DNA from 2 places in the Streptomyces sp. NPDC005017 genome. Region 2 is predicted to be linked to the other one. Evidence: riboswitches for the same ligand, from Rfam matches in the RefSeq annotation. Region 2 holds a riboswitch; the other holds the start of a gene.
The links. A riboswitch is a leader RNA that binds a small molecule or an ion and turns the genes downstream of it on or off. The one in region 2 is predicted to bind cyclic di-AMP.
Positions count from the first base shown of each region.

Region 1 (4,184 bases), on a different contig from region 2:
TCGCGGCCCACGGCGTCGACGTCGTCGTGCTCCCCGCGTACGAGGAGTCGGCCAAGGCGCCCAATCTGCATCTGCCGGGCTGAAGTCCTGAAGGGCCGTGGCCCTGCGGCGGCAGGGCCACGGCCCGCTCCTCCGAAGGGCGGAAAGGCCGCTCGGCGGGGGCGGGGGAAACCGCTGTGCGTCCGGTCCCGCGGATGGCGTACACTGGTTTCATCGACGCGGGGTGGAGCAGCTCGGTAGCTCGCTGGGCTCATAACCCAGAGGTCGCAGGTTCAAATCCTGTCCCCGCTACTGAAGACTCAGGGCCGGTGTCCATGCGAATGGGCACCGGCCCTGAGTCGTCTCCCTTCGGTCCCTTCGCTTCCCACTCCTCTTCTCCCCCGGTCGGACCGCCCCCGCTCGCCGCCCACGCCCGGGGCCGTGACCCTGGACGGACGCGGCCGAGCGGCGGCCCGCGACCAAGGCTGCGGGAGACAGGGTGGCGCCGGGTGAGGAGAGGGGCGCCGGTGCGCGCGGCCGGCGCGTCGGCCCGCCGCCCGCCGAACGACGGCGGGCCTCCTGGACCCGGACCTTCGTCCGCGCCCTGCCCGCCCTGCTGATCGGCGTCGGGGCCGTCTACGACCTGCTCACCCCCTCCGTGCACACGGCCGCCCCCTTCTTCACCGCCGCACCCCTGGTCGCCGCCCCGCTCTACTCCCGGCGCGGCACGCTGCTCACCGGTCTGGTCGCGCTCGTGGTCGTGGTGGTGGTGCACGTCTTCCTCGGTATCGCGCTGGAGGCCGAGTCGGTCACCGAGGAGATCACCGTGGGGACGGTGGCCTTCCTGGCCGTCGTCATCAACAACCTGGTGCGCCGCAGCAGCGAGCGGCTCGCCTCGGTGCGGGAGATCGCCGAGGCCGCCCAGCGTGCGGTGCTGCCCCAACCCCCCGGACGGATCGGCGGCTTCGAGATCGCCGCCCGCTACGAGGCCGCACAGCGGGGCGCCTTCATCGGCGGCGACCTGTACGCCGTGCAGGACACCCCGCACGGCGTACGGCTCGTGGTCGGGGACGTCCGCGGCAAGGGCATGGGCGCGGTGTCCGCGGTCGCCGTCGTCATCGGGGCGTTCCGGGAGGCGGCCGAGCAGGAGGCCGCACTGGAGACGATCGCCCAGCGCCTGGAGCGGGCCCTGGAGCGCGATGTGGGGCGGCGGCTCGGGCCGGAGGCCGAGGAGGGGTTCACGACCGCCGTGCTCGCCGAACTCCCGCACGGCGACGGGATCGTACGCCTGCTCCACCGCGGGCACCCGCCCCCGTTCGTGCTGCACGCCGACGGCACCCTGCACACCCTGGAGCCACGCGTCGCGGCGCTGCCGCTGGGCCTGGGAGACCTGGAGCCCCTCCCGGTACAGGCCGAGGAACGGCCCTTCCCCGCCGGGGCCACGCTCCTCCTCCACACCGACGGGCTGTCCGAGGCGCGCGACGCCGACGGGGTGTTCTACGACCCCGGGGCCCGGCTCGCCGGCCGGGTCTTCCGCGGGCCTGAGCAACTGCTCCAGACCCTCGTGGGGGAGGTGCGTCGGCACACCGGGGGCGCGCTCGGTGACGACATGGCGCTGCTCGCCGTACGGCGGCCGGGAGCGGCGGCGCGGGAGCGGGCCTGAGAGGGGCCGATGTCACCCCAGGTGATCGGACGACTGCCCTCCGCATAACATCTGAGTCACCGTCAGAAACTGGGGCGGTACCGAGTCGCGGTCAAGTCGCCCGTTTTTGGCCGTTCATGGTCCGAAAGTCCTGGCCGGAAACTGTAATGATCAAGCTGAACGGCTTGGAATTAGGCACCCGGTTCTATTAACGTCCGATAACGCAGCGCGGTCGTCCCAGCCGTCACAAGAGGCGGCTCCGTGCGCACGCGCCGAATCCCGCAAGGGAACCGGGGAACCACCAACTTGGGGTGAATCGGGCGTAATCCGCCGCGAAATCGGCAGATATACGCGCGTAGGAGACCTTCCTGCTCCGAACCCGTCAGCTAACCCGGTAGGCGAGAAGGAAGGAAAGGAGCACGCCCACGTGGCGTCCAACCCGCCTGTCCCGCAAGCCCCGTTCGTGCCGGGCCAGCGCACCGCCGACACCGAGACCTTCGTCTACGGCGGTCCCCGCACCGACGACGGCCCGTGGGAGGAGTGGAACCCCACCGCGGACTCCGTCCGTCCCGTGCGCGGCAAGCACCGGGTCTCCAAGCAGCGCGGCGGCGGTCTCGCCCGCAGCTCCACCGTCCTCGGCGTCGGCGTCATAGCCGCCGTGGGTGCCGGCGGTATGGCCAGCGCCCAGTCCGGCAAGCCGCCGGTCGCCATCTCCATGCCCGACCTGCCCTCCGTCAGCTCCTTCCTGCCGGGTGAGGAGCCCGTCGAGGAGACGCCGCAGGCCGCGTCCCCGCTCAGCTCCATCGGCACCACCACGGCCGACACCACCGAGGGCACCACCGACGCCGGTGAGGCCCTGCGCGCCCGCATCATGGCGCAGGCCGAGCAGCAGCAGGACCAGGCCGAGGCCAGGGCCGTCGAGGCCGCGCAGGCCGCCGCTGAGAAGCAGGCCGCCGAAGCCGCCGCCAAGGCCGAGAAGGAGGCGGAGGCCAAGGCCGCCGCCGAGAAGGCCGCCGCGGAGGAGGAGGCCCGCAAGAAGGCCGAGGCCGAGCGCCTCGCCGAGCTGGCCCGCCAGTACACGCTGCCGACCTCCTCGTACACGCTCACCTCCGTCTTCGGACAGGCCGGCTCCATGTGGTCCTCCGGCTACCACACGGGTCTGGACTTCGCCGCTCCCACCGGTACCCCGCTGAAGGCGGTCCACACCGGAACGGTCACCGAGGCCGGCTGGAGCGGTTCCTACGGCTACCGCACCGTCCTCACCCTCGAGGACGGCACCGAGGTCTGGTACGCCCACCAGTCCTCGATCAACGTCAGCGTCGGCCAGCAGGTCAACACCGGTGACGTGATCGGACGCGTGGGTGCCACCGGCAACGTCACCGGTCCGCACCTGCACCTCGAGGTGCACACCGGCGGCGGCGACGTGGACCCGATGGCCTGGCTCCAGAGCAAGGGCCTCAACCCCTGACGACCCGGGAGGTCCCCGGCCGTGCGCCCCGGCGCGCACACCGCTCGAGGACTTCCCCGATCCCCGGCGGTCCTGACGGCAACCCCCCGACGTCAGGGCTGCCGGTTCCTCATGTGCGGTACGGGTTGTGGACGGGACGGCCGCCGGGAAGTCCCTGGACGCCGTACCCGTGGTGTCCGTAGGACCCGTAGGGCCCGTAGTACTGCGGCGCGGGAGCAGTCGTCCTCACCGCGTACCGGAGTGCCGGGCGGGCCGCCTCGCGCCGGGCCCAGAGCTCGTGCAGCAGCTCGCGCTCCCGTACGACGAAGTCCGCGCCGGCGCGGCCCCTGCGCCCCCGGTGCCGCAGGAACGCCAGCGAGGTCGCGTACGCCTCGTACTGCGCCACCTGCCGTCTGCCCGGTGAGCCGAGGTGGTGCCGGGCGTACTGACGGGCCGTCCGGCGGGCCCGCATCGAGCCGAGCGCGTACGGCTCCCCGGGCGTCAGCCAGCCCGCCGCCACATAAGCGGGCAGTTCCTCGCGCACCGTGCGCAGTTCGCGCTGCCGGGTCCAGATCACCAGCCAGGTCAGCAGGCCGAACGCGGGGACCATGAACGCCCCGTACACCGCGAAGAAGCCGTACGGGCCGAAGGTCGCCGAGCCGTTCCACAGCGCGTGCACGCCCATCGCCGTCAGCAGGCCCGCCAGCGGCAGCAGCACGCGGCGCAGACGCTGGCGTTCGCCGGACAGCGCGGCGACGCCGAAGCCGATGCCGGTCAGCACGGTGAAGAGCGGATGCGCGAACGGGGACATGATCACGCGGACGAAGAAGGTCGCGGCCGTCACCGAGGCGATGCCCGAGTCGCCGGCGAGCTGGTCGGTGCCGAAGGCGTTGCCCAGATAGAGGATGTTCTCGGTGAACGCGAACCCGGTCGCGGTGACACCGGCGACGACGACCCCGTCGACGATCCCGGTGAAGTCGCCTCTGCGGAACAGGAAGACCAGCAACAGCGCGGCGGCCTTCGCGGACTCCTCGACGACCGGCGCCACCAGCGTGGCGCCGAGGGTGTCCGCGCTGGTCGGGTCGGCCGTCGCGGTGGCTATCCATCTCGTGGCGA
Region 1 is NZ_JBIALD010000005.1:7,767-11,950, reverse strand. It holds gene ACFYR0_RS09280 (dihydrofolate reductase family protein) at 1-83, shown strand, start outside; tRNA gene ACFYR0_RS09275 (tRNA-Met) at 218-291, shown strand; gene ACFYR0_RS09270 (PP2C family protein-serine/threonine phosphatase) at 479-1,642, shown strand; cyclic di-AMP (ydaO/yuaA leader) riboswitch at 1,882-2,037, shown strand; gene ACFYR0_RS09265 (M23 family metallopeptidase) at 2,049-3,089, shown strand; gene ACFYR0_RS09260 (PrsW family intramembrane metalloprotease) at 3,199-4,184, opposite strand, start outside.
Region 1: another riboswitch for cyclic di-AMP. It lies ahead of ACFYR0_RS09265 (M23 family metallopeptidase); the one in region 2 lies ahead of ACFYR0_RS25955 (transglycosylase SLT domain-containing protein).

Region 2 (4,184 bases):
GGGTGGGTGCGCTCCGGGGCGGCGACGCGGGACTCCTCCAGGGCCTCGAGCGGGGTGATCCACGCCGACACCGAGGTGGCGAAGGACTTCCCCAGGAAGGGGCCGAGGGGGACGTACTCCCAGGCCTGGAGATCGCGGGCGGACCAGTCGTTGAGCAGGCAGAGGCCGAAGACGTGGTCGCGGAAGCTGGCCAGCGGCACGGGGGTGCCCATCGTGGACGGCGTGCCGACGACGAAGCCGACCTCGGCCTCGATGTCCAGGCGCACGGACGGGCCGAAGACCGGGGCGGGGTCGGCCGGGGCCTTGCGCTGCCCGGAGGGCCGTACGACGTCGGTGCCGGAGACCACGACGGTGCCGGAGCGGCCGTGGTAGCCGATCGGCAGGTGCTTCCAGTTCGGGGTGAGGGAGTCCTCGGCGTCGGGACGGAACATCTGGCCGACGTTGCGGGCGTGGTGCTCGGACGCGTAGAAGTCCACGTAGTCCGCGACGGTGAAGGGCAGGTGCAGGGTCACCGAGTCGAGGGGGTGCATCAGCGGCTCGACGGTCTCGCGGTAGCTGGGGACCGTCACCCACGCGGTGAGTGCGCGCCGGACGTCCGACCAGGCCGTGCGGCCGGCGGCCAGCAGCGGGTCCAGGGACGGCTGGGCGAGCAGCGTGGCGTAGGGGGAGCCGAGGGCCCGGGCCGCCGCGCCCGCGTCTAGGACGTGGTCTCCGAGCCGGACGCCGACGGTCCGGGCGTGCGGGTCCCCGGTGGAGAACACGCCGTACGGAAGGTTGTGCGGACCGAAGGGGTCGCCCTCGGGGACATCGAAGGGGGGCATGCGGTTCTGCCTCGCTCTCGTGCGTGCCGTGTGCGGTGCCGTGCGCTCGCGTGCCGCGCGTTCGGACGGCACGTGACTGCGCCACACGTTACGGCCGAGCCGCCCGGCGTCGTCAGGCGGAGCCGCCGTCGATTCCCGGCCGCGTCGCCGCTGCCGAAACCGGTCGAACCGCGCCGAACGGAGCCGGGCCACCGGGCCGAGCCATCCGGTCGGCCCCACTTGGGGGTGAAATGCCGGAGCGCGAAAGGAAGTTGAAGAGGCGCGTGAGCTCGGAGAGGCGCCTGTCGTAGTCTCCGAGGCGGGGGGTCCGGGGGGTTCGATGTCCGTATTCTCTGATCATGGCCGCACCCACCGCATATGCCGACCGCACCGCCTTCTCGCTCGTCGCCACCGATATGGACGGCACACTGCTGCGCGGCGACGACACGTTCTCCGACCGGTCGCGTGCCGCGCTGGCCCTGGTGGAGGCCGCGGGCGCCCGGCATCTGGTGGTGACCGGCCGGCCGGCGCCGAGGGTGCGTCCGCTCCTGGAGGAGCTGGGCAGCACGGGCCTCGCGGTGTGCGGACAGGGCGCGCAGCTCTACGACGCCGGTGCGGACCGGCTGTTGTGGTCCGTGACGCTGGACCGGGAGCTGGCCGAGACCGCGCTCGGCAAGATCGAGGCCGAGGTGGGGCAGGTGTACGCGGCCGTGGACCAGGACGGCGTCGACGGGCTCACGCTCATCGAGCCGGGCTACACGATGCCGCACCCCACCCTGCCCGCGCTGCGCGTCGAGCGCCGCGACGACCTGTGGTGCGAGCCGATCAGCAAGGTGCTGCTGCGCCATCACACCCTGGGCGACGACGAGTTGGCGACGGTCGCGCGCGGCGCGGTGGGTTCGCTGGCCACGGTCACCATGTCGGGGCCCGGCACGGTCGAGCTGCAGCCGTGCGGCATCACCAAGGCGACCGGCCTGGCGCTTGCGGCCCGGCATCTCGGCCTGACCCCGCAGGACACCATCGCCTTCGGGGACATGCCCAACGACATCCCCATGTTCGACTGGGCCGAGTACGGCGTCGCCATGGCCAACGCCCACCCCGAACTCAAGTCGGTGGCCGACGAGATCACCCACTCGAACGAGGACGACGGCATCGCCGTCGTCCTCGAACGACTCTACGGCTGACACGCCGGGCATATCCGGGTGAATCCGATCAGATCGGATGTGTTGCCCGGGTCTCGGCGGCCGGCCGGAGGGATCAGTAGGCGCCGAAGACGTTGTCGATCGACCCGTAGCGCGCGGCCGCGTAGTTGCAGGCGGCGGTGATGTTGGCGACCGGGTCGTACGGGTCGAACGCCGTGCCGGGCACGTGGTACGCCGCGAAGGTCGGGTCGATGACCTGGAGCAGACCCTTGGAGGGCGTGCCGGCGGCGGCGTTGGAGTCCCAGTTGTTGATGGCGAGGGGGTTGCCCGAGGACTCGCGCATGACGTTGCGGTAGATGCCGTCGTACGTGCCCGGGATGCCGTTCTGGGCCATCACGTCGAGCGACTGACGGATCCAGCCGTCGAGGTTGCTCGGGTAGGCGGTCGCGGCCGTGGGGGCCGTGGGGGCGGCCGACGCGGTGGTCGCGCCGACGATCGGCAGCGCCAGCACGGCGGCGCCGACACCGGCGGCGGCGAGGGCACGGGCGAGACGGGGGCGGCGGTTTGCGTGCGTGGTCGCAGGCATGGGGGTGTTCCTCTCCGGCGCCTGCGAGGTGAGCTGTCGGGTTCGGGCGGAAAGGCGCCCGGCCCTGCCCTTTCGGACACGGCTTCACCCCGAGCCGTACCGCGCCTCGTACCTGGTACGACGTTCGGTCCGGCGACCTGCCTGGGTCCCCCGCTCCTGCCGCTGCGTCTGGTCGTCGGATGCTGTGGGCGGCGGCAGGATTCGGCGTCCGCCCGGCTGGCCCGGAACGTATGCGAGAGCGCATGACCGAAACAAGCGCGGGATTCACACAATGAGCCGACCCGGCATGATCCAGGCTGTTTGGGGTACTTGATCCATTTTGGCGGCCGCCGTGCAATTGCAGGGCGGGGCGCCCCTCGTGACCCCTGGGTGCGCGGTTCGGCGTGGGGGCCCGCCAGTGAGCCAACTCACCGTCGGCCGCAAGAACGGCAATTCGGGCATCAGGCCCAACTCTCCCTCAATTGACCGCTCGTGGGATCCGCCTCTCCCGGGTGCGGATCTCGGAGCCCGGGGCCGGGCGGGTCGACCGCCTTCCGTGGGTGTGGCGGTCGCCTCCCGGACCTCCCGCGGACGTGGCGGTCGCCTCCCCTGGCTCCCGCGGGCGTGGCGGTCGCCTTCCGTGGCTCCCGGGGCGCGGCGGCCGCCTTCCGTGGCCTCCTGTGGGCGTGGCGGTCGCCTCCCAGGCCGCGTCCCGTGGGCGTGGCGGTCGCCTCCCGGACCTCCGCGGGCGCGGCGGGTCGCCGAGCGCGGCGGGTCGCCGGACGTGGGCGGGGGCGCCCCTGCCGGAGCGTCCGCGCGGGCGCGCCCCGTCCGGAAGCGGGGTACGCGGATCCTGGGGGGCGATCCCGCCGGGGAGGGCGGGCGAATGCGAATGGCGCGATCCCTGTGAAACCCGTTCGATTAAGTGGATAAATGTCCGTTCTTATCGGTTGATCGGCAACATACCGGCCGTGCCGCGATACCGCCCTGCCTGCGGGGTGGGTGGCGGCAGTGATCGAATCGTGACCGGATACGCTGACTTGAGTGATGGCGGCGACCTATCGACAAACCGCGTAATCGCCGGTGGACACCAGCAGACAGGAGACCCTCGTGACCGTCGTCGGGCCGTTCGGGCTGAGCGTGCGGGACCAGGCTCTGGAGGCCGATGTCCAGGCCGGATTGACGGCAGTCGAGGAAGGGTTGCTCGAGGCAACCAAGAGTGAGGTCCCCTTCATCACCCAGGCCGCCCAGCATCTGATGCGGGCCGGCGGCAAGCGGTTCAGGCCGCTGCTCGTGATGCTCGCCGCCCAGTTCGGCGACCCCTACGCGCCCGGCGTAGTGCCCTCGGCCGTGGTGGTCGAGCTGACCCACCTCGCCACGCTGTACCACGACGACGTGATGGACGAGGCGGCCGTACGCCGTGGCGTGCCCAGCGCCAACACCCGCTGGGGCAACTCGGTGGCCGTCCTCACCGGCGACTTCCTCTTCGCCCGTGCCTCGCACATCCTCGCCGACCTCGGCCCCGAGGCGGTCCGCGTCCAGGCCGAGGCGTTCGAGCGGCTGGTCACCGGCCAGATCCTGGAGACGGCCGGTCCCGCCGACGGCCGCGACCCCGTCGACCACTACCTGGACGTGCTGAGCGGCAAGACGGGCTCGCTGGTGGCCGTCTCCTGCCGG
Region 2 is NZ_JBIALD010000019.1:10,566-14,749, reverse strand. It holds gene fahA (fumarylacetoacetase) at 1-821, opposite strand, end outside; gene ACFYR0_RS25960 (HAD family hydrolase) at 1,160-1,984, shown strand; gene ACFYR0_RS25955 (transglycosylase SLT domain-containing protein) at 2,058-2,528, opposite strand; cyclic di-AMP (ydaO/yuaA leader) riboswitch at 2,534-2,661, opposite strand; gene ACFYR0_RS25950 (polyprenyl synthetase family protein) at 3,618-4,184, shown strand, end outside.